One region of the Kitasatospora sp. NPDC056273 genome, then DNA from elsewhere that is predicted to be linked to it. Evidence: riboswitches for the same ligand, from Rfam matches in the RefSeq annotation. Region 1 holds a riboswitch; each other region holds the start of a gene.

Region 1 (9,992 bases):
GCCTGGCTGCCCTGGCTGTTCCTCGGCCTGCTGGCCGGCGCCTGGGTGGACCGCTGGCCCCGGCTGCGGGTGATGCTGGTCTGCGACCTGCTGCTGCTCCTCCTTTTCGGCAGCGTGCCGGTGGCCAGTTGGCTGGGGGTGCTGTCGCTGGCCCACCTGGTGGTGGTGGCCCTGCTGACCGGGGCGGTGAAGGTGTTCTTCTCCACCGCCTACGGCGCGGTGCTGCCCACCCTGGTCGGCAAGGCCGACCTGCTGGAGGCCAACGTCAAGCTGCGCTCCGGCGCCTCGGCGGCCGAGATCGCCGGCCCTGGCGCGGCCGGTCTGCTCTCCCAGGCGTTCGGCGCCGCCAGCGGGATGTTCGCGGACTCGCTCACCTACCTGGTGTCGGCGGTGTTCCTGCGGCGGATCAGGACGGAGGAGCGCCCCCCGCCGGTGTCCGAGCGGCGCGGCATCCCGCGCGAGATCGGCGAGGGCGTCCGGTTCCTGCTGCGCGACCCGTACCTGCGGACGTTCGCCTGCTTCGCGGCGGTCGGCAACCTGGGGCTGAACGGCATCCAGGCGGTGCAGACGGTCTTCCTGGTGCGCAGTGTGGGGCTCGAACCGGGCGCGGTGGGCGGGGTGTTCGCGCTGGTGAGCGTCGGCGGACTGGCCGGCGCGATGCTGGCCGGACGGGTCGCCCGCAAGCTGGGCAGCGCGCGTGGGCTGCTGGTCTGCGAACTGGTGGTCGCGCCCTTCATCCTGCTGCTGCCGCTGGCGGGCGACCGGCTGCCGCTGGTGGTCAGCGCGCTCGCCTGGGCGGTCGCGGTCTGCGGGGTGGTGGCGGGCAACGTCCTCGCCGGCAGCTTCTCCCAGGGCTACTGCCCGCCCGCGATGATCGGCCGGATCCGGGCCAGCTCCGCGACCCTCAACTACAGCGCGATCCCGGTGGGCGCCCTGCTCGGCGGCTACCTCGGCGAGGCGATCGGCGCCCGCAGCACGATCTGGCTGATGGCGGGCGTGCTGCTGTCGGCGGGCGCGGTGCTGCTGGCCAGCCCGCTGCGCGGCCTGCGCGACTTCCCGACCCGGCCGCCGGCCCCCACGGCCTGACCGGCCCCCGCCCGTATCGCTCGCACCGCCCGTACCGCCCCTGCCGCCCGTACCCGACTTCCGAGGAGCTTCCGATGGCCCGCACCGCCCGCCCGCGCCACTACCTGATGTGCCGTCCGACCCACTTCGACGTCACCTACGCGATCAACCCCTGGATGGACCCGGCGAAGCCGGTGGACACCGACCTGGCCGTCGCCCAGTGGGAGCGGCTGCACGCCCTGTACGGCGAGCTCGGCCACCGGGTCGACCTGATCGACCCGCTGCCCGGCCTGCCCGACATGGTCTACGCGGCCAACGGCGCCACCGTGGTGGACGGCAGGGTGCTCGGGGCGCGCTTCCGCAACACCGAGCGGGCCGCGGAGGGCCCGGCCTACCTGGAGTGGTTCCGCGCCCGGGGCTTCGAGACCCGCGACCCGGAGTACGTCAACGAGGGCGAGGGGGACCTGCTGACGACCGCGAGCTACGTGCTGGCCGGGCGGGGCTTCCGCAGCGTGGCCGACGGACACGCGGAGGCGCAGGAGTTCTTCGGCCGCCCGGTGGTCGGCCTGGAGCTGGTCGACCCGCGCTTCTACCACCTGGACACCGCGCTCGCCGTGCTGGACGGCGACGAGATCATGTACAACCCGGAGGCCTTCTCGGCCGGCAGCCGTGCCGTGCTGCGGCGGCTGTTCCCGGACGCGCTGCTGGCGGACCGGGCCGACGCGGAGGTGTTCGGCCTCAACGCGATCAGCGACGGCCTGCACGTGGTGCTGCCGGAGGCGGCCGTGGGACTGGCCTCGCGACTGCGCGAGCGCGGCTTCCGGCCGATCGGGATGGACCTCAGCGAGCTGCTCAAGGGCGGCGGCAGCGTGAAGTGCTGCACCCTGGAGATCCGCGCGGCGGCCTGAGCGGGCGGCCTGAGCGGGCGGCCCACGGAGCACCGGTGATCATTGGTGATCACCGGTGCTCGACTGTAGATCGACCGTTGAACGCTCCCGGCCAGACTGGTGCCACACCACGACGGAACCCCTTCCCAGCAGGGAAGCGAGCCGAGGAGTACCAGAGATGACGCAGCGTCCGGCCACCACCATCCGCACCCGCCTCCGGCTGTTCACGGTCGGCCTCGGGGTGACCGTCGCCCTGGGCGCCGGCCTCTCGGTGACGGTCGCCGGGGCGGCGGCCGACGCCGGGGTGGCGACGGTGGTGAGCGGCGGCGGCGCGACGCCGACGCCCACCCCGACCCCCACCCCGACCGGCGGCAACGGCGACTGGAACAGCACCGGCTCCTGAACGCACCGGCTCCTGAGCACACCGGTTCCTGCGCACCAGTTCCTGAACGCACCGGAACCGCCAGCAGGATCGATTCCTCAGCAGCCCGAGGAGAGCCGGTCGGCGGCCCGCCGGACCGCCCGGCCCGACGGGGTCGACGGATCCGGACCCTCGGCCCGGGGCAGCAGCCCCGCCACCTCCGCCGCCTCCGGCAGCCCCAGCCGGACGAAGATCCGGTGCGCCTCCCGCAGCCGTCCGTACGCCTCGGCCTCCCGCCCGAGGTCGGCCAGCGTCCGGCCCAGCACCAGCAGCGCGTGGCCCTGGTCCCGCTCGGCACCCAGCTCCTCGCACAGCTCCAGCGCCTGCCCGGCGTGCTCCAGCGCCTCCTCCGTCCGGCCGAGCGAGCGCAGACTGTCCGCCATCCGGTAGCGGGCGTGCCCGGCCCGGGCCCGCAGACCGGACGCCGAGGCCACCGCCAGGCACTCGCCGAACCAGGTGACCGCCTCCTCGTGCCGCCCCAGCCCGTGCAGCGCCAGCCCCAGCACGTACAGCGTGTACGCCCGGCCCGGATCGTCGTTCCGGGTCCGCAGCTCGGCCAGCGCCTCGTGGCAGATCGGCACCGCCTCGGCGGCCCGCCCGCTGCGCACCCGGGCCAGCGCCGCGTTCACCGTCGTCACCAGCGCCCCGGAGCGGTGGCCGAGTTCGCGGGCCAGCAGCAGCGCCTCGTCGTAGTGCCCGACGGCCTCGTCGTAGCGGCTGAGGAACTGGCAGACCAGGCCGAGGTCGTTCAGCGCCTGGCGCAGGATCACCGTGTCGCCCGCCGCGCGGGAGGCGGCCACCGCCAGCCGGGAGGCCTCCTCCGCCTCCTCCAGCCGGGTGGCGGCCAGGGCGACGTTGCCGCGCAGGAAGTGCGCCCGACCAGCTGCCCGGTGGTCGGCGCGGTGGACCGCGGCGGCGGCCAGGGCCTCCGCGGTGGTGGCCAGCTGGCGGCTGGGCGGGGCGAGGACGAACGGCGTGAGCGCGATCAGCAGGTCGATCGCGGCGCGCAGCGGGTCCGTGGTCGGTCCGTCGGAGGGGTCCGGTGCCGGGCCGTCGGAAGGCCCGCCGGTCGGGCCGTCGGTGTCGTCCGCGACGCTCCAGCCCGCCACCTGCGCGGCCAGCGCGATCGCCCCGGAACCCTCCGCCTCGGCCCAGGCCCGCGCCCCGTCCGGCCCGTCCAGCGGGACGCCCGCGCTACGGGCCGGCCCGAGCGCGCCGGCCGCCGGATCCCCGGGGACGGCGTGCTGGAAGGCCGAGCACGCGGTGGCCAGCAGGTGGTCCAGCATCCGGTCGCGGGCCGCCACGGCCGCGCCGGGATCGTCCGGACGGCGCCGGGCGAACGCGCGCAGCAGGTCGTGGAAGCGGTAGCGGCCGGGGAAGGGCGACTCCATCATCGCCACGTCCACCAGGGCCTCCAGCAGGTCCTCGGCGTCGTACTCGTCCAGGTCCAGCAGGGCGGCCGCGGCCTGCAGCCCGAGGTCCGGCCCGTCCACCGAGGCGGCCAGCCGGAACGCCCGGGCCTGGGCGGGCGTCAACTGGCGGTAGCTCAGCTCGAAGGCCGCCGCCACCTCCAGGTCGCCGATCCGCAGCTCGTCGATCCGCCGCCGCTCGACCGCCAGCCGGCGGCCCAGCGTCTGCACCGTCCAGCTCGGCCGGGCCGCCAGCCGGGCCGCCACGATCCGGACCGCGAGCGGGAGGTGGCCGCAGACGAGCAGCAGCTCCCGGGCGGCCTGCGCCTCGGCGGCCAGCCGCTCGGCGCCGATGGTGCGGCCCAGCAGTTCGAGCGCCTCCTCGGGTTCGAAGACGCCGAGGTCGGCCTGGACGGTCGCGGGCAGGCCGGACAGCCGGGTCCGGCTGGTGGTGAGCACGGCGCAGCCGACCGCACCCGGTAGCAACGGTCTGATCTGCGCGGTGTCGTGGACGTTGTCGAGCACCAGCAGCAGCCGCCGGCCGTCCACCGCCGAGCGGAACAGCGCCGAGCGGGCGTCCAGCCCCTCCGGCACCGCGTCGGCCGGCACGCCGAGCGCCACCAGGAAGCCGCTGAGCACCGCCTCCGGATCGGCCGGGGTGGCGTCGGCGCCCCGCAGGTCGACGTAGAGCTGCCCGTCCGGGTAGGCCTCGCGCACCCGGTGGGCGACGTGCAGGGCCAGCGCGGTCTTGCCGACTCCGCCCATGCCGACCACGGTCGCGATCACCAGCGCCTGCTGGCCCGGTGCGCCGGGGTTTCTGTCGGGCGCCCCTCCGTGCGCCCCGCCGAGAGCCTTGCCCAGCCGTTCGACCAGGACCGATCGGCCGGTGAAGTCGGCAGCGTCGGGCGGCAGTTGGGCCGGTCTGGGGGTCGGTGAGCTGCTCCCGGCCGGGGCGGTGTTCCCGGCCGGTGCGGTGGCGGGGGCGTTCGGCGCCGCCGGTCCGGTGGGCGGGTCCGGTGCCTCGGCCCCGGGCGCGGCCGGCTCCGCCGGACCGGCGGCGGCCGGGCCCGGGACGAGCGCGACGGGGACGAGCGCGACGGAGGGTGCCGGGGCGGCGAGCGACGGGTCCCCCTCCAGGATCCGCTGGTGCAGCAGGTCCAGCTCCGCCCCGGGCGCCACCCCCAGTTCGGCCAGGAACAGCTGACGCGCGCCCCGGAACACGGCCAGCGCGTCCGCCTGCCGCCCGGCCTGGTACAGCGCCCGCATCAGCAGCCCGTACGCCCGCTCGTGCAGCGGGTGCTCGGTGGTCAGCGAGGTCAGTTCCGGGATGCATCGGGAGTAGCGCCCCAGCGCCAGGTCCAGGGCGATCCGCTCCTCCAGCAGGGTCAGCCGCAGCTCCTGGAGCCGCTGGCGCTGCCGCTGCGCGAACGGCCCGGGGATGCCGGCCAGCGGCTCGCCCTGCCACAGCTCCAGGGCCTGGTTCAGCAGGTCGCGCGCCTGCTGCGGCTCCCCGGCGGCCGCCGTGCGCTCGGCCTGCGCCGCCAGCTCCTCCGCCTGCGCCGCGTCCACCGCGTGCTTGGGCAGCACCAGCCGGTAGCCGTCCCCGACCGAGGTCAGCACGGTCGGCGCGTCCGGCGCCTCGCCGTGCAGGACCTTGCGCCACCGCCAGGCGTAGGTGCGCACCGTCGTCATCGCGGTGCCCGGCGGCTCCTCGCCCCACAGGGCGTCGATCAGGTCGGTGGCGCTCGCGCCGTGGCCGGGCCGGAGCAGCAGCACCGCCAGCATCGCCTGCTGCTGGGGGCTGCCCACCTTCAGTACGGTCGCGCCGCGCTGCGCCCGCATCAAGCCCAGCACCGAGAACCGGAAATCATCCATGCCTGCACCTGCCCGCTTCATGTGCTCGCCCCCGCCCGCACGTGCCACCCCCGAATTGGTGAGTCCCTATCAACCCACGGGACCTGGCGGGATGTCGAGAGATCGTCGACCCGGTGGTGATCCGGTGTTGATCGGCCGTCGCCACAATCGGTGATGTGGCGCCCGCAGTCGGCCCGGCCCCTCACCGCCGGACCCGCCACGTCCCCGGTCGCCCGGCCGCCGACCGGCGACCCCCACGGCTCTCGGAGGCGGACGCCCATGAACACGGACCGGAACAGCGACCTGAGTACCGGCCGGAAAGCGGATCCGAACGCGGACCGGAACACGGAACCGAGTACGGCGTCGAGCACCGACCGGGTCACGGACCGGCACGGCGGCCTGGACACCGACCTGCTCCACCGCCTGCTCGACGTCGACCCGGCCTGCGGACCCGTCGAACTGCTCCACCGCGCCCGGGGCGAGCGCCACCTCCCGTACCTGGTGCTCGCCGCGCTCGCCCGGGAGGACGTCCGGATGGGCGCGCACGCCCGGGACGAGCTGCGGCGCGCCCGCGACCGGGTCGAGTGTTACGCCCGGGTCGCCCGCGACCTCGCCGACGCCACCGGGGTCCGCCCCATCCGCGACCTGCCGCTGGCCGGCTACTACCCGCCCGACCTGCCCCGGCCGCTGGCCGAGCTCAGCCTCGTCAGCCCCACCGAGGCCTCGCTCTGGCAGGCCGTCAACCGGCTGGTCACCGACCACCCGGTGGAGTCCGTGGAGGTCACCCTGCTCGGCGAGCGCCCCCGGCACACCGCCGTCACCCTGCGCTGGCCGGCCGGGGACCCGCTGCTCGACCCGTGGTACCAGGTGCGGGTCGCGACCGCCGCGCTCCCCGGCGACCTCGCCACCGTCCCGGTCCGCCCCTACCTGGCCGCCGACGACCACGTCGAATGCCTGATCGCCCTCGCCGAGGAAGGGCTCGGGCGCACCTTCCTCGCGGGCGACGTGATCGACGTGGCCCGGCTCGCCGGGCAGCCCTTCGAGCCCGTCGAGACCGCCGCGGTGGTCGCCGCCTACCGGCTCGCCCCGGAGGCCGCCGCCCTCCTCGACCTCGCCGCCGAGCACGTGCCGCTCGGCGCCCTGCGGGACGTCCGCACCGTCCTGGAGGCCGAGGTCGCCCCCGAACTCCGCCGCCGGACCTCTGCCGGCACCCCGCCGTGCCACGGCACCTCGCCGCGCCACGGCACGCTGCTGCGCCGCACCGTCATCCGGCACCAGTGGGACGAGGCGCTGCTGCTCCCGGCCGGCGACGCCACCCTGCTGCTCACCCCGGTCGCCGACTACCTGCTCGGCCCCGAGGGCACCCGGCCCACGGACCGCGAGCGCACCGCCGCCCTCGCCGCCCTGCACGCCTGGGACGCGACCCTCCCCGGCAGCCCGGACGGGGCCCCGTGCACCGGCCTGTCGGGGCCGCGCCACCGCTGAGCCGGCCCCGCGGGGCGTGGTCGAGGGCGGGTCGAGGGCGGGGGGACTTGCCGACCCGCCCCGGATGTCTTGTATCGTTCCTGGCGAATCATCCAGAGGGGTGGAGGGACCGGCCCTACGAAGCCCCGGCAACTCCCCGTTCGACCCGGCGTCCGAAGTACGCGCCGTGTTGGCGGGGGCAGTGCCAACTCCGGCCTGTCGCCACTGTGGCGCGGGAAAGATGAGGAGACACGGTGCTCTCTGTGCTGTCCTTCGCCCGGGCGCTTCCCGCCCCGGTCCTTTCGCGTACCCGTCTCGTGCCCGGCGCAGGCAATCGGCCGACTTCTCCGGCCTGTCCTCGCTGACCACACCCCCCGGCTCCCCGCCAGGAGCCGCCGTGAGCAGCGCGGACCCGCTGCTCCCGGGCCTTGAGACTGGAGTACCCATCCCATGGAGAACACGAGCGGCGTCGGCGTGCTCGACAAGGTCACCTCGATCCTCGGCACCCTGGAGGCCGGGCCCGCCACCCTGGGCGGCCTCGTCGCCGCCACCGGCATGGCGCGGCCCACCGCCCACCGGCTGGCCGTCGCACTCGAACACCACCGCCTGGTCAGCCGGGACGTCCAGGGCCGGTTCATGCTCGGCCCCCGCCTCGGCGAGCTCTCGGCGGCCGCCGGCGAGGACCGGCTGCTGGCCGCGGCCGGCTCGGTCCTCGCCCAGCTGCGGGACGCCACCGGCGAGAGCGCCCAGCTCTACCGGCGGCAGGGCGAGGTCCGGATCTGCGTGGCCGCCGCCGAGCGGCTCACCGGCCTGCGCGACACCGTTCCGGTGGGGGTCACCCTCCCCATGAAGGTCGGCTCCGCCGCCCAGATCCTGCTCGCCTGGGAGGAGCCCGAGCGCCTCCACCGCGGCCTGCAAGGGGCCCGCTTCACCGCCACCGCGCTGAGCGGCGTGCGGCGCCGCGGCTGGGCCCAGTCCGTCGGCGAGCGCGAGGTCGGGGTCGCCTCCGTGGCCGCGCCCGTCCGCGGCCAGTCCAACCGGGTGGTGGCCGCCGTCACGGTCTCCGGGCCGATCGAACGGCTCAGCCGCCACCCCGGTGCCCAGCTCTCCCAGGCCGTCGTCGAGGCGGCCCACCGGCTCACCGAGGCCCTGCGCCAGCCCTGACGGGGGTTCCGAGGCTCTCGGATTCCGAGGTTCCGGGGTTCCCTGGTCATGGGTTCCGAACCTCGGGTTCCGAGACTCCGGGCTCCGGGGCGCACCTCCGCGCGCCCCGGGGCCCGGTTCCGGCCCGTACCGGTCCCGGGTCCGGCTTGGCTCGGGCCCGGCTCGGGCCTGGTTCCGACCGGCTCAGGCCCGGTGCGGCAGGCCGGTGAGGCTGGGACGGGGGATCCGGCTGATCACCGCGCCGATCAGTGTGCCGATCGACACCCCGAAGACCGCCGAGACGGCCGCCAGCAGCGACTGCGCCCCGTTGCCGACCTCGATCTGCGCGGTGTTCAGCAGACCGAAGGAGCCCGGCACGACGATCCAGAACGCCGGGAGGTAGAGCACCTGCCAGAGCGGACCGCCCGGCAGCCAGTGCACCAGGGTGGCCGCGACCGCGGCGGCTACGGCCCCGGCCAGGCCGCCGATCGCCGCGCCGTGCACCGACCCCACCGCCACCTGGGCGGTGACGCTCACCGCGATCACCGCGACGATCCACGGGATGGCCGAGGGCGGGGTGTGGACGTTGACCACCACCCCGGCCACCGCGATCGCCAGCCCCAGCGCGATCACCCACCAGCTCGGCTTGGCCACCTGCACGTTGGCCAGCGCGGTGGACGGCATGCCGATCGCGGTCGCGGCCGCGGCCACCCCGGCGAGGAACAGCGTCAGCTGCACGGCGCCGGAGACCAGCCGGGCGGTGCCCGCGTTGGCCGCGCCGGCGGCGATCTCGGACAGCCCGGTGACCAGCAGCCCGCCCGGCAGCAGGATCGCCAGGGTGGCCACGATCGTCCGCAGCGGCCCGTCCAGCAGCGAGGCCCGCGCGAGCGCCAGGACCAGCAGCGCGACGAGGAAGCCGGCCGTGACGGGCAGCAGCGGCCGCAGGTGCGGCCGCCGCCGGGCGAGCACGGTCAGGCCCACCACGATCAGCGAGCCGAGCCCGGCGGCCAGCACGTTCGCCACCACCGGCTGCAGGAAGATGCAGACCCCGACCCCGACCGGCAGCGCCCCGAAGTCCGCCACCCACGCGGGCCAGCGGGCGGGCGCCCGCCGGATCCGGTCCAGCTCGGCGCGCGCCCGGGGCCCGTCGAGTTCGCCCGCCCGCAGCCGGTGCACCAGGTGGAGGACGTCGGCCGTCTGCTCGAACCGCAGGGTGCCGCCGAGCGGCTGGAACCTGGTGGCGCCGTCCGGGTGCAGGGCCACGAACAGCCCGTTGGTCAGCGCGGCGACCTGGACCTCCGGGGCGCCCAACGCCCGCCCCAGTCCACGGAGTTCGTCCTCGACCTCATGGACGGGCAGGCCGCCGCCCAGCAGGGCTTCGCCCAGGTCGAGCAGGAGACGGCAGAGCGGGTCGGGCGGGGCGTCGGCGTCCCGGACCGATGGAGACTTGCTAGGCATGGCAGGTATCGTCCCACCCTGCCCGATTCGGTCTGAATCTGCCCCGGTCTGTTCGCTTCCCGAGCGCCTGCTGCCCCCGGGGTCCGGGTGACCGCTACGGGCGGACGGTGAGGACCAGCTTGCCCGTGACCCGGCCGGTCTCGCCCTCGGCGTGGGCCTTCGCGGCCTCCGCGAGCGGGTAGGTGGCGGAGACGTGCGGGCGCAGCTGCCCGGCTTCGACGAGGGCGGCGATCGCGGCCATGCCCGCCCGGTCGTGCTCGACCAGCAGGGCCTTCGCCGTCACGCCCAGCT
Region 2 (9,992 bases), on a different contig from region 1:
AGCTCGGCCTGCAGCTTCTCCACCAGCCGGACCGCCTCCGCGGCCGCGTCCTCGGCACCGGCCCGCTCGGCCTCCTCGCCGGCCTCGGCCACCAGCCGGCTCCAGCCCGTCGAACGCACCAGGTAGGCGGCGGCCGCGACGTCCATCGGATCGGCCGCGCTCGGGACGGTGCCCGACTCCAGCGCCTTCACCAGGTCCGGCTGCCCGAGACGCAGCCGCTCCGCTATCCGCACCCGGAAGGCCGGCTCCGCCTCCAGCGCCGCCGCCAGCGCGGTGGCCGCGTACTTGGCCCGCCGCGCCGGGGTGAACTTGACGTACTGACGCAGGCTCTGCGGGAGCTCGGCCGGCGGCACCCCGCCGAGCGCGTCCGAGGCCAGGCCGACCACCCGACGGCGCACGCCCTCGGGCAGCGGCCGGTCGAGCTTCTCGACGGCGCGCTCCGCCGCGGACCCGGAGGCGCCGTCCGCCGTCCCGGCAGCCTCGGCCGGGGCCTCGGCCGCAGCGGGCTGAAGCCCCTGGGCTGCGCCGGGCTCCTTCGCTGCGTCCACCACGTCCTCGGCTCCGATCCTGGTCCAGCGGGGCACGGCCGCGGCCGCCCCCCGTCGGCACGCTCCGTGCGTCCTGTTCTGTATTGTCCCGTGCGGCGCGGGCGGGTGCGCCGCGCACCCACCCCGCCGCCGCGGCGGGGATCAGCCCTGGTCGGCGGGGGCCTGCGTCTCCTCGGCGCCCGGACGGGCCACCAGCTCGACCTGGTCCACGGCGTTGCACCAGCGGCAGCGCACCGACTCGACGGTCTCGCTCAGCACCTCGGTCTCCTCGACCTTGGACTCGCCGGCCAGGTCGAAGTGCAGGAACTCGGTCACCCGCGCGGTGCGGGTCACGTCGAAGCGGGTGAGATTGCCGCACAGGGTGCAGCGCCAGCGCGTCTCGGCGGTCAGAGCGGGGACGGTCATCGGGGGTCCTCTCGGGTGGTCCCTGGGTGGGGCAGGCGCTCCCCCCGGAGCCCCGGCGTCGGCGGCGGGAGGCGGGAATGCCCGCCCCAAGCCTATTGCCTGGGGCAACCGTCGCGACCACCGGTTGCCTGAACACCCGGGCTAGTCCACCTGCCGTAAACCGCCGTGTCACCTGCGGCGCCCGGAGGGATGCTTGGCCGCATGGCGCTCGCGGTCCCCGACCACACCGCCGCCCGGGGCGGCCGCCCGGCGGCGACCGCCCCCGTGGTCAGCTACGCCCTGATCGCCCTCAACACCCTGGTCTTCCTGCTCGGCCCGGCCGCGGGGCTCAACCCGCTGTACGGCACCGGCCAGGCCCGGGTCTGCGCGGAGCAGCGGTACGAGCAGCGCTGGGGCGCCGTCCCGGCCGAGGTGCTGGCCGGACGGCCGCTGACCGCCGAACAGCTCGCCGAGGCCCCCGACCCGGTCCCCGGCTGCCCGGCCGCCCCGACCCCGGGCAAGCGCCCGGCGCTGTCCGTCCTCACCGGGCTCTTCCTGCACGCCGGCTGGCTGCACCTGCTCGGGAACCTGCTCTTCCTCCAGGTCTTCGGCCCCACCGTCGAACGGCGGCTGGGCCGGGCCCGGTACGCCGTCTTCTACCTGGCCGCCGGCAGCCTGACCACGTACGGCTTCGCGCTCGCCGAGGCGCACTCGCCGAACTCCACCCGGGTGCTCATCGGGGCCTCCGGGGCGATCGCCGCCGCCCTCGGCGCCTACCTGCGCCTCCACCCCCGGGCCCGGGTGACCACCCTCGTCCCGCTGCTGTTCTTCCTGCCGCTGCGCTTCCCGGCCTGGCTGGTGCTCGGCCTCTGGTTCGTCCTGCAGTGGTGGTCGGTGCACGCGGCCGGCCCCGGGGTGGCGTACCTGGTCCACGTGATCGGCTTCTCGGCCGGGTTCCTCTACGCCTGCACCGTGGTCCGCCACCCCCCGCGACGACCGGGCTGACGCCCGATACGCTGGCGGCACCCCACAAAGGAGCCCGAACTGTGATCACCGCCATCGTCCTGATCAAGACCAGTGTCGACCGCATCCCGGAGATCGCCGAATCCATCGCCGCCATCGACGGCGTGAGCGAGGTCTACTCGGTGACGGGGGGCTACAACCTGGTGGCGATGGTGCGGGTGCGCCGGCACGACGACCTGGCCGAGGTCATCCCGGGCCGGCTCAACAAGGTCCCGGGCGTGGCCCACACCGAGACCCAGATCGCCTTCCGCACCTACTCCCAGCACGACCTGGAGGCCGCCTTCGCCCTCGGCCTGGACGAGTAGCGGTCAGCCCTCGGCGCGCCGGCCCCGCTCGACCTGCACGGTGGCGACGCAGCGCCCGCCCTCGTTGCGGTAGTTCCACGCCGCGCCCTCCGTGACCAGCTCCCGGACGGCGGTCAGGAAGCGGTCGACGTGCTCGTCCGGCGTCCCGGCGCCGAAGCTCACCCGGATCGCGTTCAGGCTGCGCTCGCCCGGCAGCGACGGCTCGGGCGCACCACACTCGGACGGTGCCTCGTCCTCGTCGCCCAGCAGCGTGCGCACCAGCGGGTGGGCGCAGAACAGGCCGTCGCGCACCCCGATGCCGTACTCGGCGGACAGCGCGGCGGAGAAGTGCGAGCTGTTCCAGTCCCGGACGACGAAGGACAGCACGCCCACCCGGGCGGAGCCCTCGCCGAACAGGTTCAGCACCTTGACCTGCGGGATCTCGGCCAGCCCGGCCGTCAGCCGGGCGATCAGCTGCTGCTCGCGGGCCTCCAGCCCGTCGAAGCCGGCCTCGGTCAGCGCCCGGCAGGCCGAGGCGATCGCGTAGGCGCCGATGACGTTCGGCGAGCCGGCCTCGTGCCGGGCCGGGCCGGTGTGCCACTGCACGGCCACCGAGCCGTCGGCCTCCCGGGCCACCGTCCGGGTCGCCCCGCCGCCGGCCAGGTACGGCTCGGCCGCGTCCAGCCAGTCCGCCCGGCCGGCCAGCACCCCGGCGCCGAACGGCGCGTAGATCTTGTGGCCGGAGAAGGCGATCCAGTCGACGTCCAGCTCGCGCACCGAGACCCGGTGGTGCGGCGCCAGCTGGGCGGCGTCCAGCACCACCCGGGCGCCGTGCCGGTGCGCGGTCGCGGTCAGCTCGGCGACCGGCCACAGCTCGCCGGTCACGTTGGAGGCGCCGGTGACGCAGAGCAGCTTGGGGCCCTCGGGCGCCTCGGCGAGCGCGGCGTCCAGCGCGGCCACCGCCTCGGCCCGCGAGCGCGGCGCCCGCAGGTAGGTGACGTCCAGTCCGGCGTGCGCCCAGGGCAGCAGCGAGGCGTGGTGCTCGGTCTCGAAGGCGAACACCCGGGTGCCGGCCGGGACGGCGGAGGCCAGCAGGTTGAGCGAGTCGGTGGTGGCCCGGGTGAAGACCACCTGGTCTCCCTCGCGCAGGTCGAGGAACTCGCCGACGGTGCGGCGGCTCTGCTCGAACAGGTCGGTGGACAGCTGGGAGAGGTACCCGGCCCCGCGGTGGACGCTGCCGTAGTACGGCGCGTAGGCGGCGACGTCGTCCCACACCCGCTGGAGCGCCGGCGAGCTCGCCGCGTAGTCGAGCGCCGCGTAGCCGACCTTCTCACCGCTGGCGAGCGGGACCTGGACGTCGGCGCCGAGGACGGCGAGCGGGGTGCGGATTTCGGTGGCCAGAGACATGGGGATGCACTCCTTCTGGGGCAAGGGACCCCGGGAGTGCTAGTCGTCGGGCGTCCGCGCTTGTCGCACGGACGGCTTGCCGTGACGACCCGGTCCTCACCCAGGGCACCCCGCCACGGACGGAGGGTTGCCGGACAGCCAGCTGGGGCTTGGCGCTGTCACTCATGACCTGGCGAAGACTCTAGGCCGGGTCCACCGGGTGGTCAAACGGGCATCCAGCATCCGGACAGCACGGGAGCCCGCGCCGGCGTACCGGCACGGGCTCCCCAACTGCCGCCTCAGGCCCGGCTGGTGGCCTCCGACCAGCGCCGCAGCAGGTCCTGCGCGGCACCGGAGTCGATCGCCTTCGCGGCCCGCTCCATGCCGGCCGCCAGCTGCTCGGTGAGCGGCGCGTCGCCCAGCTCCAGCGCGACCAGCGCCGCCGCCGTGTTCAGCAGGACGGCGTCCCGCACCGGCCCGTGCTCGCCGGCCAGCAGCCGCCGCGCGACCTCGGCGTTGTACGAGGCGTCCGCCCCGCGCAGCGCCTCGATGCCGACCAGCTCGATGCCCACGTCCCGCGGGTCGAAGGTGGACTCGGTGACGACCCCGTCGCGCACCAGCCAGACCTGCGAGGTGGTGGTGATGGTCAGCTCGTCCAGCCCGTCGTCGCCGCGGAAGACCAGCGCGGTGGCGCCCCGCCGGGCCAGCACCCCGGCGATCAGCCCGGACAGCCGGGTGTCGAAGCAGCCGATGGCGTGCGCGGTGACCTTGGCCGGGTTGGTCAGCGGGCCGAGGATGTTGAAGGCGGTCGGCACCCCGAGGTCGCGCCGCGCGGTGGCGGCGTGCCGCATCGAGGGGTGGAACTTCGCCGCGAAGCAGAAGGTCAGCCCGACCTCCTCGGCCACCTCGGCGACCCGCCGGGGGGAGAGGTCCAGCGCCACCCCGAGCTTCTCCAGCACGTCCGAGGAGCCGCTGGTCGAGGAGGCCGACCGGTTGCCGTGCTTGACCACCTTGGCGCCGGCGGCCGCCGCGACGATCGCCGACATGGTGGAGATGTTGACGGTCTTCGCCCGGTCCCCGCCGGTGCCGACGATGTCCACCGCCGGGCCGGGGATCTCCAGCGGCTCGGCGTGCGCGTACATCGCGTCGACCAGGCCGGCGATCTCCTCGACCGACTCGCCCTTGGCCCGCAGCGCGATCATGAACCCGGCCACCTGGACGGGGGACGCCTCGCCGCTCATGATCCGGTCCATCGCCCACGCGGTGGACGAGCGGTCGAGGTCCTCCCCCTGCAACAGTGCCGCCAGGAGGTCCGGCCAGGTGCGGACCACCTGCGCGGGGTCGCTACCGCCGTTCGCAGGGTTCACGTTCACCATGGCTGACTCCAGCTGTTGTCGGTTCCCCGCTCCGGGGACGTCCGTACGGATGGAGCCAGCCTATCGAGCGGAGCGCCCGCTTCTACCCCTGTCTTTCCTACTCCTGGCGCGGATTTCAGCGGACGGCCGGAGTCCGCTTCGCCAGCCGGTCCCGCAGCAGGGTGGCGACCGCCCCGGCCAGCGCCACCGGCTCCACCGGACGGGAGATCGCGGCGTCGGCCCGGCTCCAGGCGGCCAGCCAGGAGTCCTGCGGCCGGCCGATCAGCACCAGGACCGGCGGGCAGCCGTAGATCTCGTCCTTGAGCTGGCGCCCGAGGCCCAGCCCGCCGGCCGGGACGGCCTCGCCGTCCAGCACGCAGAGGTCCACTCCCCCCTTCTCCAGTGCCTTGAGCACCGCGGGGGTGGTCGCGCACTCCAGGTAGGACAGTTCCGGAAGGTCCTCGGCAGGGCGGCGGCCGAGCGCCGTCAGCACCTGCTCGCGGGTGTTGCGGTCGTCGCTGTAGACGAGGACGGTGAGCGTCTCATCGGTCGTGTACGCCATGGGCCCTGCTCCCTCAAGTGTGATCCGGACCACGTTCGCCTGATCCGGATGCTACTCCCGATCACCCTCCGCCGAGTCCCCCTCGCGCACGTTCCTCCTCAAGCCGCCGCGCCCCGGACTCACCCGCCTGGAGGACGGCCCGTCACCCGACCCCGCCCGGTCCACCCGTACGGCTCACCCGGACGCCCTCCCCCCTACCTCCCTCGGCTACTCCGACCGTGCACCGGCGCGCCGGGCAACGGGGTCCAGGCTCCTCCGAGGAACCATCAGAAAAGGGACACGCCGCTGCTCACCCCCCGTACGGGCACCCCGTCGCCCCCCAAGCGGGCATACCGCACGCACCGGACACTCCGAGGGACACCCCCCGACGTGAAGACGGAATAAGGGACCGACATAATGTCCGTCGTGGCGACAGCAACAGCAGTAGAAACCGGGCACGCGCACGGATCGGTCAACCGGCCGAACATGGTCAGCGTCGGAACGATCGTCTGGCTCAGTTCCGAGTTGATGTTCTTCGCGGCCCTCTTCGCGATGTACTTCACGCTCCGCTCCGTCAAGGGGCCGGAGTTCTGGACCGAGAAGGCCCACGCCCTCAACGTGCCCTTCTCCTCGGTCAACACCACGATCCTGGTGCTCTCCTCGCTGACCTGTCAGCTCGGCGTGTTCGCCGCCGAGCGCGGAGACGTGAAGAAGCTCCGGGCGTGGTTCATCCTCACGTTCGCCATGGGCGCGGTCTTCATCGGCGGCCAGGTCTTCGAGTACACCGAGCTGGTCAAGAAGGACGGCCTGTCGCTGTCCTCCGACCCGTACGGCACGGTGTTCTACCTGACCACCGGCTTCCACGGGCTGCACGTGACGGGTGGTCTGATCGCCTTCCTGCTGGTCCTGGGACGGACGTACGCAGCCAAGCGCTTCACGCACGAGCAGGCCACCGCCGCGATCGTCGTGTCGTACTACTGGCACTTCGTCGACGTCGTGTGGATCGGCCTGTTCGCGACCATCTACCTGATCAAGTAACCAGCTGATCAGGTCGCTGGCCACCGGCTGCGGCCCCCGCCCTCACCGGCGACGGGCCGCTTCTGCCGGTGCCGACGCTCCCACCGACCGACCGCGCGCGCAGCCCTAGACAGGCAGCCTCGTGCCGGCCAGACCGGCCGCCGGGTGCACCCACCAGTCGACCAGATCCTGACACCGGGGTTATTCCGTGAAAAAGCTCTCCGCACGACGGCGCCACCCATTGGCGGCGCTGGTCGTCCTACTTCTCGCCCTGGCGGCAACCGGGGGGCTGTACGCCGCGTTCGCGCCCGCCGACAAGGCGCAGGCCGACGTCGCCGCGCAGTCGCTCGCGATCGATGAGGGCAAGAAGCTCTTCGCCGTGGGCTGCTCCTCCTGCCACGGCCTGAACGGCCAGGGCAGCAGTGACGGTCCGAGCCTGGTCGGCGTCGGCTCCGCCGCTGTCGACTTCCAGGTCGGCACCGGCCGCATGCCGGCCCAGCAGCCCGGCGCCCAGGTCCCGCGCAAGAAGAACATCTACTCGCAGGCGGAGATCGACCAGCTCGCCGCCTTCGTCGCCTCCCTCGGTCCCGGCCCGGTGACCCCGACGGAGGAGCAGTTCACCTCGACCAACCCCGAGGACGTCTCCAAGGGTGGCGAGCTGTTCCGCACCAACTGCGCCCAGTGCCACAACTTCGCCGGCCAGGGTGGTGCCCTGACCAAGGGCAAGTACGCCCCCTCGCTGGAGGGCGTGGACGCCAAGCACATCTACGAGGCCATGCAGACCGGCCCGCAGAACATGCCGTCGTTCCCGGACACCACCATGCCCGAGGAGCAGAAGAAGCAGATCGTGGCCTTCGTCCGCCACACCACCAACGATGAGCCCAACCCCGGCGGTCTCACCCTGGGCAGCCTCGGTCCGGTGACCGAGGGTCTGTTCGGCTGGATCTTCGGCCTCGGCACGCTCATCGCGGTCGCGATCTGGGTCGCCGCCCACACCACCAAGGCCAAGAAGTCATGAGCCACGACATGTCAGAAGAGAAGCTCCCGGAGCCGCACGGCTCCGCCGGCGAGGTGGCCGACCACGGCAGCCCGTTCGCCGACCCGGGCCTGCCGGCCCACGAGCCCCGTCGCACCGACATCGACGAGAAGGCCGCGTCGCGTGCCGAGCGCCAGGTCTCGCTGATGTTCGTGGTCTCGATGCTCGCCACCGTCGGGTTCATCGCCTCGTACGTGGCCATCGACCCGGACAAGATCGTCTACATCTTCCCGCTCGGTCACGTCAGCGCGCTGAACTTCGCGCTCGGCCTGACCCTGGGCGTCGCGCTGTTCATGATCGGCGCGGGTGCGGTCCACTGGGCCCGCACGCTGATGTCGGACGTCGAGCTGCCCGCCGAGCGTCACCCGATCGAGGCCTCCGACGAGGTCCGCAACGACGTCATCGAGCAGTTCAAGACCGGTGCCGCCGAGTCCGGCTTCGGCCGCCGCAAGATGATCCGCAACACCCTGATCGGCTCCATGGCGCTGGTCCCGCTCTCCGGCGTGGTCCTGCTCCGTGACCTTGGCCCGCTTCCCGAGAAGAAGCTCAAGGAGACCGGTTGGAAGGAGGCGACCGAGACCAAGCCGCTGCAGCTCATCAACATGAACACCATGCAGCCGATGAAGCCCGAGGACATCATCGTCGGCTCGCTCACGTTCGCCATGCCGGAGGGCCTGTCCACGCACAGCGAGGACTTCCAGCAGCGGATCGCCAAGGACGCCCTGATGCTGGTCCGCATCGCGCCCGAGGACATCAAGGACGACAAGTCCAAGGAGCTGGGTTTCGAGGGCATCCTCGCCTACTCCAAGATCTGCACCCACGTCGGCTGCCCGATCAGCCTGTACGAGCAGCAGACCCACCACGCGCTCTGCCCCTGCCACCAGTCGACCTTCGACCTGGCGGACGGCGCCCGCGTGATCTTCGGCCCGGCCGGCCACCCGCTGCCGCAGCTGAAGATCATCACTGACGAGAAGGGCAACCTGGTCGCCACCGGCGACTTCGCGGAGCCCGTCGGCCCGAGCTACTGGGAGCGTGCTCGATGAGTAGCGCGAGCAGCACCACGACCGGTGCCGCCAAGCCCTCCAGCACGCGTGAAAAGCCCGCCAACAAGTGGGAAGCCGCGGCTGACTGGACTGACGGCCGGCTGGGGATCTACTCCCTCGCCAAGGCCAACCTGAGGAAGATCTTCCCGGACCACTGGTCCTTCATGCTGGGCGAGATCTGCCTCTACACCTTCGTCATCATCATCCTGACCGGTGTCTACCTGACGCTGTTCTTCAAGCCCTCGATGGCCGAGGTCGTCTACGACGGCTCGTACGTGCCGCTCAAGGGCATCCCGATGTCGGAGGCCTACGCCTCCACGGTGGACATCAGCTTCGAGGTCCGCGGCGGTCTGCTGATCCGGCAGATCCACCACTGGGCCGCCCTGGTCTTCGTGGCCGCGATGCTCGTCCACATGATGCGCGTGTTCTTCACCGGCGCGTTCCGCAAGCCGCGTGAGATCAACTGGGTCTTCGGCTTCCTGCTGCTGATCCTGGGCATGTTCGACGGCTTCTTCGGCTACTCCCTGCCGGACGACCTGCTGTCGGGCACCGGTATCCGCTTCATGGAAGGCGCGATCCTCGCCGTCCCGCTGATCGGCACCTACGTCCAGATGTTCCTGTTCGGGGGCGAGTTCCCCGGCCACGACATCGTGCCGCGGTTCTTCACCATCCACGTGCTGCTGATCCCGGGCATCATGCTCGGCCTGCTGGTGGCCCACCTGATCCTGGTCTTCTACCACAAGCACACCCAGTGGGCGGGCCCGGGCAAGACCGAGAAGAACGTCGTCGGCATGCCGCTGATGCCGGTCTACATGGCCAAGGCCGGTGGCTTCTTCTTCCTGGTGTTCGGCCTCATCGCCGTCATCTCGGCGATCGCCACGATCAACCCGATCTGGGCGTACGGCCCGTACCGTCCCGACCAGGTCTCCACGGACGCCCAGCCCGACTGGTACATGGGCTTCTCCGAGGGCCTGATCCGGATCATGCCCGGCTGGGAGATCAGCGTCTGGGGCGGCCACACCCTCAACCTGGGTGTCATGGTCCCGCTGGCGATCTTCCCGCTGGTCCTGGTCTCGATCGCGGCCTACCCGTTCATCGAGGGCTGGATCACCGGCGACAAGCGCGAGCACCACATCCTGGACCGCCCGCGAAACGCCCCGGTCCGCACCGCCCTGGGCGCCGCCTGGATCAGCCTCTACCTGATCCTGCTGATGGCCGGTGGCAACGACCTGTTCGCCACCCACCTGCACCTGTCGATCAACTCGGTCACCTACTTCGTCCGCGTCGGCTTCTTCGTCGTCCCGGTCGTCGTCTTCATCATCACCAAGCGCTGGTGCCTCGGCCTCCAGCGCCGTGACAAGGAGAAGGTGCTGCA
Region 3 (9,992 bases), on a different contig from region 1:
GAGCGCCCCGTAGAGCGTGCCGGTGCGCATCTTGACCCGGCCGTCGGAGATCGCGGCGATCTCCTGGATGAGCGCGTAGCCGTGCCGCGGGGCGTCGGCCAGCGCGGTGAGCAGCAGCAGCGTGGGCTCCTGCATGGAGCGTTCTGTCATACGACTACATATATCGTCAACCTACCTATAGGTCCAGCGCCCACTCCCCCGGGTCCGGCACCCGACCGGGCCGCCACAATGGTCGCCATGCCGACCACCGAGGACGCCCCGCCCGCCGAGGAACCGCTCGCCGACCTGCCCACCGACGACCTGCTCGCCGCCTGGACCGCCCTGCTGCACCGCTGCGGGGCCGCCGTCGACCCCGAGCCGTACGGCCGGGAGCTGCTGCGCCGCTGGTCGGAGCCGCAGCGCCGCTACCACACCGCCGCACACCTGCGCGCGGTGCTGGGCCTGGTCGACGAGCTGGCCGGGCACGCCGCCGACCCGGAGGCCGTCCGCCTCGCGGCCTGGTTCCACGACGCCGTCTACCGCCCCGACCGCACCGAGAACGAGGAGCGCAGCGCCGCCCTGGCCGTCCGCGCGCTGACCGCCGCCGGGCTGCCCGCCGAGCGGGTCGCCGAGGTCGAGCGCCTCGTGCTGCTCACCGTCGGCCACGACCCCGCCCCCGGCGACCGCGACGGCGAGGTGCTCTGCGACGCGGACCTCGCCGTCCTCGGCGGCTCCCCCGAGGCGTACGCGGCGTACGCGGCCGCCGTCCGCGAGGAGTACGGCTTCGTCCCCGCGCCGGACTTCGCGGCCGGCCGGGCCGCCGTGCTGCGCCATCTGCTCGCCCTGCCGGACCTCTACCGCACCCCGGCCGCCCGCGAGCGCTTCACCGCGGCCGCCCGCGCCAACCTGACCGCGGAGCTCGGCACCCTCTGAGGCCCGTCAGCCCCACCGCCCGCGCACCCGGTCCGCGGCGGCCACGCCCCCCGTCACGGCCAGGACCCGCCCGGCCACGGCCCACCACGCGTCGTGGCCGGCCCCCGCCGCCTCCAGTACGGCCCACCACAGCCCGAGCCCGCAGCACCCGCCCGCCACACCCCACACCCAGCGCCTCATGCGCGCACCGTACCCACCCGCGCACCACCCCCGGAAGGCACCCCCGGCCCCGAGCCGGCCGGGCTAGGCGAGCTTCCCCACCGGCGCCACCACCGCGCCCTGCTTGCCGCACACCCAGTGCGGCTCCGGCCCCAGCTCGGGCTCCACGCTCAGCGCGTGCGGGTCCCCGTCGGCCGCGCACCCGGTGCACAGCGGCCAGCGCCCGTACGCCTCCAGCAGCGCGTCCTGGACGTCCTGGGCGACCAGCCCGAGCACGTACTCGGTGCCGTCCGGCCACTGCTCCAGCCACCAGCGGCGGTGCGTCACGGCCTGCTCCACCAGCGAGACGACGGCGGCGTCCGCCACGTCCCGCGCGGTGAGGTCGGCCAGGATCAGTGCCCGCGCGTTGTGCAGGGCGGTCTCGATGTCGTCGGAAGCCATCCGTCCATTCTCCGTCCACCGGCCCGAACGCCGAAACGCCGGACGTCCGAACGCCCGGGCCCCGGAGCTTCCGGACGCCGCCGGACGCCGAAACGCCGTGTGGGCGGCCCCCCGAAGGGAGCCGCCCACACGGACGAGGAACCAGCCGATCCGATCGGAGCGATCAGGATCAGAAGTCCATGTCACCGCCCGGCATGCCGCCGCCGGCGGCCGCGGCGGCCTTCTCCGGCTTGTCGGCGATGACGGCCTCGGTGGTCAGGAACAGCGCCGCGATGGAGGCGGCGTTCTGCAGCGCGGAGCGGGTCACCTTGGCCGGGTCGATGATGCCCTCGGCGATCAGGTCGACGTAGGTGTTGGTGGCCGCGTTCAGGCCGTGACCGGCGGGGAGGTTGCGCACCTTCTCCACCACGACGCCACCCTCCAGGCCGGCGTTGGTCGCGATCTGCTTGATCGGGGCCTCCAGCGCGACCTTGACGATGTTGGCACCGGTGGCCTCGTCGCCCTCCAGCTCCAGCTTGTCGAAGGCGACACCGGCCTGCAGCAGGGCGACGCCACCACCGGCGACGATGCCCTCCTCGACGGCGGCCTTGGCGTTGCGGACGGCGTCCTCGATGCGGTGCTTGCGCTCCTTGAGCTCCACCTCGGTGGCCGCGCCGGCCTTGATGACGGCCACGCCGCCGGCCAGCTTGGCGAGGCGCTCCTGGAGCTTCTCGCGGTCGTAGTCCGAGTCGCTGTTCTCGATCTCGGCGCGGATCTGGTTCACGCGGCCCGCGACCTGCTCGCTGTCGCCGCCACCGTCGACGATGGTGGTCTCGTCCTTGGTGATGACCACCTTGCGGGCGGTGCCCAGCAGGTCGATGCCGGCGTTCTCCAGCTTGAGGCCGACCTCCTCGGAGATCACGGTGCCACCGGTGAGGATGGCGATGTCGCCGAGCATGGCCTTGCGGCGGTCACCGAAGCCCGGGGCCTTGACGGCGACGGACTTGAAGGTGCCACGGATCTTGTTCACGACCAGGGTCGACAGGGCCTCGCCCTCGACGTCCTCGGCGATGATGACCAGCGGCTTGCCGCTCTGCATGACCTTCTCCAGCAGCGGGAGCAGGTCCTTGACCGAGCCGATCTTGGAGTTGGCGATGAGGATGTACGGGTCCTCGAACGTCGCCTCCATCCGCTCCAGGTCGGTGGCGAAGTAGGCGGAGATGTAGCCCTTGTCGAAGCGCATGCCCTCGGTGAGCTCGAGCTCCAGACCGAAGGTGTTGCTCTCCTCGACGGTGATGACGCCTTCCTTGCCGACCTTGTCCATGGCCTCGGCGATGAGCTCGCCGATCTGGGTGTCAGCGGCGGAGATGGAGGCGGTGGAGGCGATCTGCTCCTTGGTCTCCACGTCCTTGGCCTGGGCCAGCAGCTGGTCGGAGACGGCCGCGACGGCCTTCTCGATGCCGCGCTTCAGGGCCATCGGGTTGGCGCCGGCGGCGACGTTGCGCAGACCCTCGCGAACCAGGGCCTGGGCGAGCACGGTGGCGGTGGTGGTGCCGTCACCCGCGACGTCGTCCGTCTTCTTGGCGACCTCCTTGACGAGCTCCGCACCGATCTTCTCGTACGGGTCCTCGAGCTCGATCTCCTTGGCGATGGAGACACCGTCGTTGGTGATCGTGGGGGCGCCCCACTTCTTCTCCAGCACGACGTTGCGGCCCTTGGGGCCGAGCGTGACCTTCACGGCGTCGGCGAGCTGGTTCATGCCACGCTCAAGGCCGCGGCGAGCTTCCTCATCAAAGGCGATGATCTTGGCCATCTGAAGTGGTCCTCCGGGACACGGTCGACTGCTCGGACCAAGGGGTGCCCGCGACGGACGGCCCTGGTGTGCGGGGGTCCATTCCCCTACCGCTCCCGGGGGCCTCACCGACCCGGTCCGCTGTCACTCTCACGCTGTGAGTGCTAACGCCAATGATTAGCACTCCGGGTGGTCGAGTGCAAGCCCAATCGACGATCCGCGAGCCGTCGCCGGAGCCCCGCCCGAGCCCCTGCGGAGCCGCGTCGGGGAACGCCGACGGGCCCGTACGACACGCGTCGCACGGGCCCGTCGAGAAGCGAGTGGTCACCAGCCGTAGGGCCGCGCCGAGCTCCTGGAGTCGGAAGGGGTCAGACCGCCGCGCGGACCATGTCCGCCTGCGGGCCCTTCTGTCCCTGGGAGATCTCGAACTCGACCCGCTGGCCCTCCTCGAGGGTGCGGTAGCCGTCCATCTGGATCGCGCTGTAGTGGACGAAGACGTCCGCACCACCGTCGACCGCGATGAAGCCGTAGCCCTTCTCCGCGTTGAACCACTTGACGGTGCCCTGAGCCATTCCGAACTCCCCTAGTGCTGTGCTGGCCCTTCACGTGCCCGCAGGTCGCGGGCCCGGGTTGGTTGAAGGCCGGCCCGGGGAACCCCCCCTGGGCGCAGCCGTGCACGCCGCAACCATCCGCGCGGAACGCCGGGCGGCCTCCGGTGAGCGGGTGATTGCGTCGACCGCCGCTGAATGTATCCGGATCGACGCCCTCTGCAACAGGGCCAACCGCCGGTAATTCCGCCAAGGCGTCAAGGGACAGGACGGATCGAATCGGAATAATCTCGGCATTCCACGCCGGACATAGCGGACGAATTACTCAAATGCCCGCGCGAATTCTGACATCTGCCTGACATGTTTCACGGTCCGCCCCCGGCGGCCGGACGCCCCCGGGCCGAGCACTGCGGGGGCCGAAAGGGAAACCCTGTTCCCAGCCGAGCCACACTCTACTCCGACTCGACCCGGAAATATTCCCGCCGGAATGCGAGCGGTCGCCCGCGCATACGGAGAACGGATTTCCGTACGCGCGGGCGACCGCGGGTTCTGCTTTGTCGGCTCAGCAGCCGCCGGCCACCGCCGGGATGATCGAGACGCTGGCGCCGTCCTTGATCTCGGTCGCCAGACCCTCGGCGAAGCGCACGTCGTCGTCGTTCACGTAGACGTTCACGAAGCGGCGCAGCTTGCCGGTGTCGTCCAGGATGCGGGCCGCGATGCCCGCGTGGTTCTTCTCCAGGTCGGCGACGACCTCGGCCAGGGTGGCACCCTCGGCGGTCACCTCGGCGGCGCCGTCGGTGTAGGTGCGCAGGATGGTGGGGATGCGGACGGTGGCGCTCATGACTCTCCTAGCGGGGGCGGGGCCTATCGGGTGGTTCAGGCGGACACGAGGCCGGCGGCGCGGAACGAGTCCAGCGTCGGGCGGATGACGGCGGTCATCCCGGAATCGGAGACGGCGTCCAGGGTCTTCAGCCCGTCGCCGGTGTTGATCGCGACGGTCTCCTTGGCCGGGTCCAGCTGCCCGGTCTCGACCAGCTTCTTCAGCACGCCGACGGTCACCCCGCCCGCGGTCTCGGCGAAGATCCCCTCGGTCCGCGCCAGCAGCCGGATCGCCGCCACAACCTCGGCGTCCGTGACGTCCTCCACGGCGCCACCGGTACGGCGGGCGATGTCCAGCACGTACGGGCCGTCGGCCGGGTTGCCGATCGCCAGCGACTTGGCGATGGTGTCCGGCTTCACCGGCTTGATCACGTCCCGGCCGGCCTTGAACGCGGCCGACACCGGCGAGCAGCCCTCCGCCTGGGCGCCGAAGACCTTGTACGGCCGGTCCTCGACCAGGCCGAGCCTGATCAGCTCCTGGAGCCCCTTGTCGATCTTCGTCAGCTGCGAGCCCGAGGCGATCGGGATCACGATCTGCTCCGGTAGCCGCCAGCCGAGCTGCTCGCAGATCTCGTACGCCAGCGTCTTGGAGCCCTCGCCGTAGTACGGCCGCAGGTTCACGTTGACGAAGCCCCAGCCCTCGCCGGCCGGGTCGCCGATCAGCTCCGAGCAGAAGCGGTTCACGTCGTCGTAGTTGCCCTCGATGCCGACCAGCTCGCCGCCGTACACCCCGGCCATGACGACCTTGCCCTGCTCCAGGTCGTGCGGGATGAACACGCAGGACCGGAACCCGGCCCGGGCCGCCGCCGCACCCACCGCGCCGGCCAGGTTGCCGGTGGAGGAGCAGGACAGCGTGGTGTAGCCGAACGCCCGGGCCGCCTCGATCGCACACGCGACCACCCGGTCCTTGAACGAGTGCGTCGGGTTCCCGGAGTCGTCCTTGACGTGCAGCTGGGCGGTGAAACCGAGCTCCCGGCCCAGGTTGTCCGCCTTCACCAGCGGGGTCCACCCCGGGTTCAGGTTCGGCTTGGACGCCACGTCGGCCGGCACCGGCAGCAGCGGCGCGTACCGCCAGATGGAGGCCGGACCGGCCTCGATCCGCTTGCGCAGCTCCTCGGCGCCCTCGCTGCCGAACTCGTAGGCGATCTCCAGCGGGCCGAAGCACTCCAGGCACGCGAAGCTGGGGCCGAGCGGGAAGCGGGTGCCGCACTCGCGACAGGACAGCGCGGCGGCCGGGCCGAGGTCGACGGAAACAGGTGCGGCAGTGTCGATAGCCATGATGGCGAGGCCTCTCTCCTCATCTTCCCCGTGGCGCGGTCGCGACACGGGACGGAATTGGCACCTGTCCCGCCGGGGCCTGTCGACAGACAGCCGCGCGAGAAGGTTGCCGGGACGTCAACGGGCCGTTCCCTCAGTCCCTCTGGATGAGCTTGTGAAATTGTGGTGGTGCTCAACGGAGACCCCGGCGTGCAAAGGTCCGACCGCTGTACGAAGACTGTATCCGAAGGCGTCAAACCTGAACGGGACCGTCCGCCAAGCGAGATGACCCGTCCCACCGACCTCGCCGAGGAGATCTCCGTGCCCGCCGAACCGACTCCCGCGCTCCTCCCGCAGGCGGCGTCCTGGCTGCGCCGCCGCTCCTGGAGCGCGGCCGACCGGCCGGTCCGCACCCTGCTCGACGCCAAGGAGCGCACCGGTCGCACGGTCAGCGTGGTCCTCCCCGCCCTGGACGAGGAGGCCACCGTCGGCGACATCGTCCGCACCATCCGCCGCGAGCTGATGGAACGCCTCCCGCTCGTCGACGAACTCGTCGTCGTCGACTCCGGCTCCACCGACGCCACCGCCGCCGTCGCCGCCGAGGCCGGCGCCCGGGTCGAGCACCGCGACGCCGTCCTACCCCGGCTGCCCGCCGTCCCCGGCAAGGGCGAGGTGCTCTGGCGCTCGCTGCTGGTCACCCACGGCGACATCGTCTGCTTCGTCGACGCCGACCTGCGCGAGTTCGACCCGGCCTTCGTCTCCGGCATCATCGGCCCGCTGCTCACCGACGAGTCCATCCAGCTGGTCAAGGCCATGTACGACCGCCCGCTGGAGTCGGAGGGCGCCGTCCTGCCAGCCGGCGGCGGCCGGGTCACCGAACTCGTCGCCCGCCCCCTGCTCAACCTCCACTGGCCGGAACTCGCCGGTTTCGTCCAGCCGCTCGGCGGCGAGTACGCGGCCCGCCGCTCACTGCTCGAACGGCTGCCCTTCCCCACCGGCTACGGCGTCGAACTCGGCCTGCTGGTCGACGCCCTGGAGCTGGCCGGCCTGGACGCCCTCGCCCAGGTGGACGTCGGCGTCCGGCACCACCGCCACCAGGACGGCCAGGCCCTCGGCCGGATGGCCGCCACCATCTACCGGACCGCCCTGGAACGCCTCGACCGCACCCACCGCCTCAAGGCCTCCGCCGACCTCGTCCACCCCCACCTCACCCAGTTCACCCGCGACCCGGAAACCCGCGCCTTCACCGCCCACACCCACCCGGTGACCGCCCTCGAACGCCCCCCGATCCACACCCTCCCCGAGTACGCCGCCCGCCATTAGGGCCTCTCTTTCGGATCATGCCAGGCGCGCGACGTGATCCGAAAGAGAGGCCCTGGGCCCTCTCTTCGACGGGCCGCACGGGTTTGCCACGCCGACCCCACGGCAACATGCCAACCATGGGCGATCTCACGACCAACCGTTCGAGCGTGACCGGCACCGCCCCCGTCCTGGTGGCGTCCAACCGGGGACCGGTGTCCTTCAGCACCGCCGACGACGGCACGCTGACCCTGCGCCGCGGCGGCGGCGGCCTGGTCTCCGGCCTCTCCGCCATCGACGACCCGAACGCCGTCTGGGTCTGCGCCGCCCTCGACGACTCCGACCGCAGGGCCGCCGCCGAGGCACCCCACGGCCGCCTCGACCTGGCCGGCCACGAGGTCGGCGGCCAGGCCGTACGGATGCTGGACATCGACCCGCTGACCTTCGCCCGCGCCTACAACGGCGTCGCCAACTCCACCCTCTGGTTCGTCCACCACCTGCTCTACGCGACCCCCACCGCGCCCTCCTTCGACGCCGCCTTCCGCACCGAATGGGCCGCCTACCGGGCCTACAACGAGGCCTTCGCCGAAGCCCTCGCCGCCGAGGCCGCCCCGAACGCCGCCGTCCTCGTCCAGGACTACCACCTCTCCCTGGTCCCGGCCCTGCTCCGCGAAGCCCGCCCCGACCTGCGGATCGGCCACTTCTCGCACACCCCCTGGGCCCCGCCCGAGTACTACCGGATGCTGCCCGACGACGTCGCCCGGGCCGTCCTCACCGGCATCCTCGGTGCCGACCGGGCCGGCTTCCTGACCCAGCGCTGGGCCCGCGCCTTCGCCGCCTGCTGCGAGGACCTCCTCGGCGCGACCGTCGACCACGACGCGCTCACCGTCACCGTCGACGGCCGCACCACGCGCCTCGGCGTCCACGCCCTCGGCGCCGACGCCGACTTCCTGCGCGAGCGCGCCCACCGCCCCGACGTCGACGAACGCCTCGCCGCCCTCCGCGCGGCCGTCGGCGACCGCCGCACCATCGTCCGGGTCGACCGCACCGAGCTGAGCAAGAACATCGTCCGCGGCCTCCAGGCCTACCGGCACCTGCTCCGCACCCGCCCCGAGTGGCACGACCGGGTGGTGCACATCGCCTTCGCCTACCCGTCCCGCACCGACCTCGCCGAGTACCGCGCCTACACGGCCGCCGTCCAGCGGCTGGCCGAGGAGATCGACGCCGAGTTCGCCACCCCCGCCTGGCGGCCCCTGATCCTCCACGTCGACGACGACTTCCCGCGCTCCCTCGCCGCCTACCGGCTGGCCGACGTCGCCCTGGTCAACCCCATCCGCGACGGCATGAACCTGGTCGCCAAGGAGGTCCCGGTGGTCTCCGACCACGGCTGCGCCCTCGTCCTCTCCCGCGAGGCCGGCGCCCACGCCGAACTCAAGGACGACGCCCTCACCGTCAACCCCTACGACGTCATCGCCACCGCCGAGGCCCTCCACGCCGGCCTCACCATGAGCCCGGAGGAGCGCGCCGACCGCACCAAGCGCCTGGTGGCGGCGGCCACCGCGCTCCCCCCGCAGCAGTGGTTCCTGGACCAGCTCAACGCGCTGTGAGCGCGTCCGCCAAGGCCCCCAACAGCTCCACCACGCCCTCCGGCCCGGCGACCACCAGGTCCGCCCGGTCCGCCAGCTCCCGCACCGGCGCGTCCCCCACCGCGCCGGCGCAGACCAGCACCCCGGCCACGCCCTCGCCGCGCAGCTCCTCCACCGCGGCGAAGGCCGCCACGTCCCCCAGGTCGTCCCCCGCGTAGAGCACCGACCGCGCCCCCCGCTCGCGCAGGAACCCGGTCAGCGCCGCCCCCTTGTCCACCCCCGGCGGCCGCAGCTCCAGCACCAGCCGCCCGGGCTCCACCACCAGCCCGTGCCCGGCCGCCAGCTCCCCCACCGGCGCCCGCAGCAGCTCCAACGCCTCCTCCGGCGCCGCCGTCCGCCGGGTGTGCACGGCCACCGACCGCCCCTTGTCCTCCACCCACGTCCCCTCGGGCGCCCCCACCCGCTCCAGCACCCCCGGCAGCACCGCCCGCACCCGCGCCACCCCCGGATGCACCTCCGGCGCCGACAGCTCCCCGCCCTCCCACCGCTCGGCCCCGTAGTGCCCCAGCACCACCACCCCCGGCAGGTCCGCGAACCCCCCGTACTCCACCGCCACCCCGGCCGGCCGCCCCGTCACCACCACGACGCCCCCCACCACCGGCGCCAGCCGCCGCAACACCCCCACCACCCCCGGATGCGCCCGCGCCCGCCCCGGATCCGCCACGATCGGCGCCAGCGTCCCGTCGAAGTCCAACCCGATCACGGCATCCCCGGGCGCGCCCAGCACCGCCCGCACCCCGTCCCGCCCAGCCCCGGTCCCCGGCACGAACATCTCTTCAAAGCCCATACCGAAGCCCTACCCCGGAGCCCCCCACTCCGCACCCCGGCCTCCCCGGAGCCCCCGCACCCCGGCCTCCCCACCTCCCCACCAGGGCCACCTCCCCCACCCCCCACCCACCCGCCCCTCCCCCACCCACCGCAACCACCCACCCACCCCTCGATTCACCCGGCGAGAGGGACGCGCTGCGGGAGGGGGTGGCGCAGGGGGTGGCCGCGGAGAGGGGCGTGACGGGTGATTTTCAGACTGCCAACGGTGGTAGCCCCCCACCCACAGGGTTGGCAGTCTGAAAATCATCCAGC

What was found. Region 1 has a riboswitch for S-adenosylmethionine ahead of ACFCY1_RS20140 (IclR family transcriptional regulator). Riboswitches for the same ligand answer to the same signal wherever they lie in the genome.
Region 2: it holds a riboswitch for S-adenosylmethionine, as region 1 does, so the genes downstream of both, ACFCY1_RS08690 (aminotransferase class V-fold PLP-dependent enzyme) here and ACFCY1_RS20140 (IclR family transcriptional regulator) in region 1, are expected to answer to the same signal.
Region 3: it holds a riboswitch for S-adenosylmethionine, as region 1 does, so the genes downstream of both, thrC (threonine synthase) here and ACFCY1_RS20140 (IclR family transcriptional regulator) in region 1, are expected to answer to the same signal.

What each region holds. Positions count from the first base shown of each region.
Region 1 is NZ_JBHJSJ010000021.1:949-10,940, reverse strand. Features, by position in the region: gene ACFCY1_RS20165 (MFS transporter) at 1-1,086, shown strand, start outside; gene ddaH (dimethylargininase) at 1,161-1,973, shown strand; gene ACFCY1_RS20155 (hypothetical protein) at 2,131-2,355, shown strand; gene ACFCY1_RS20150 (BTAD domain-containing putative transcriptional regulator) at 2,433-5,657, opposite strand; gene ACFCY1_RS20145 (hypothetical protein) at 5,916-7,121, shown strand; SAM riboswitch class I at 7,207-7,348, shown strand; gene ACFCY1_RS20140 (IclR family transcriptional regulator) at 7,551-8,264, shown strand; gene ACFCY1_RS20135 (threonine/serine exporter family protein) at 8,448-9,701, opposite strand; gene ACFCY1_RS20130 (NADP-dependent oxidoreductase) at 9,796-9,992, opposite strand, start outside.
Region 2 is NZ_JBHJSJ010000007.1:5,178-15,169, forward strand. Features, by position in the region: gene ACFCY1_RS08670 (NYN domain-containing protein) at 1-551, opposite strand, end outside; gene ACFCY1_RS08675 (hypothetical protein) at 690-953, opposite strand; gene ACFCY1_RS08680 (rhomboid family intramembrane serine protease) at 1,155-1,937, shown strand; gene ACFCY1_RS08685 (Lrp/AsnC family transcriptional regulator) at 1,979-2,260, shown strand; gene ACFCY1_RS08690 (aminotransferase class V-fold PLP-dependent enzyme) at 2,264-3,646, opposite strand; SAM riboswitch class IV at 3,698-3,816, opposite strand; gene trpD (anthranilate phosphoribosyltransferase) at 3,925-5,001, opposite strand; gene ACFCY1_RS08700 (hypothetical protein) at 5,117-5,542, opposite strand; gene ACFCY1_RS08705 (heme-copper oxidase subunit III) at 5,939-6,559, shown strand; gene ACFCY1_RS08710 (c-type cytochrome) at 6,747-7,556, shown strand; gene ACFCY1_RS08715 (ubiquinol-cytochrome c reductase iron-sulfur subunit) at 7,565-8,617, shown strand; gene ACFCY1_RS08720 (ubiquinol-cytochrome c reductase cytochrome b subunit) at 8,614-9,992, shown strand, end outside.
Region 3 is NZ_JBHJSJ010000038.1:3,687-13,678, reverse strand. Features, by position in the region: gene ACFCY1_RS28065 (PadR family transcriptional regulator) at 1-150, opposite strand, end outside; gene ACFCY1_RS28060 (hypothetical protein) at 229-912, shown strand; gene ACFCY1_RS28055 (hypothetical protein) at 919-1,092, opposite strand; gene ACFCY1_RS28050 (hypothetical protein) at 1,156-1,512, opposite strand; gene groL (chaperonin GroEL) at 1,682-3,304, opposite strand; gene ACFCY1_RS28040 (cold-shock protein) at 3,652-3,855, opposite strand; gene ACFCY1_RS28035 (MoaD/ThiS family protein) at 4,394-4,672, opposite strand; gene thrC (threonine synthase) at 4,708-5,988, opposite strand; SAM riboswitch class I at 6,005-6,141, opposite strand; gene ACFCY1_RS28025 (glucosyl-3-phosphoglycerate synthase) at 6,253-7,290, shown strand; gene ACFCY1_RS28020 (trehalose-6-phosphate synthase) at 7,407-8,873, shown strand; gene otsB (trehalose-phosphatase) at 8,860-9,699, opposite strand.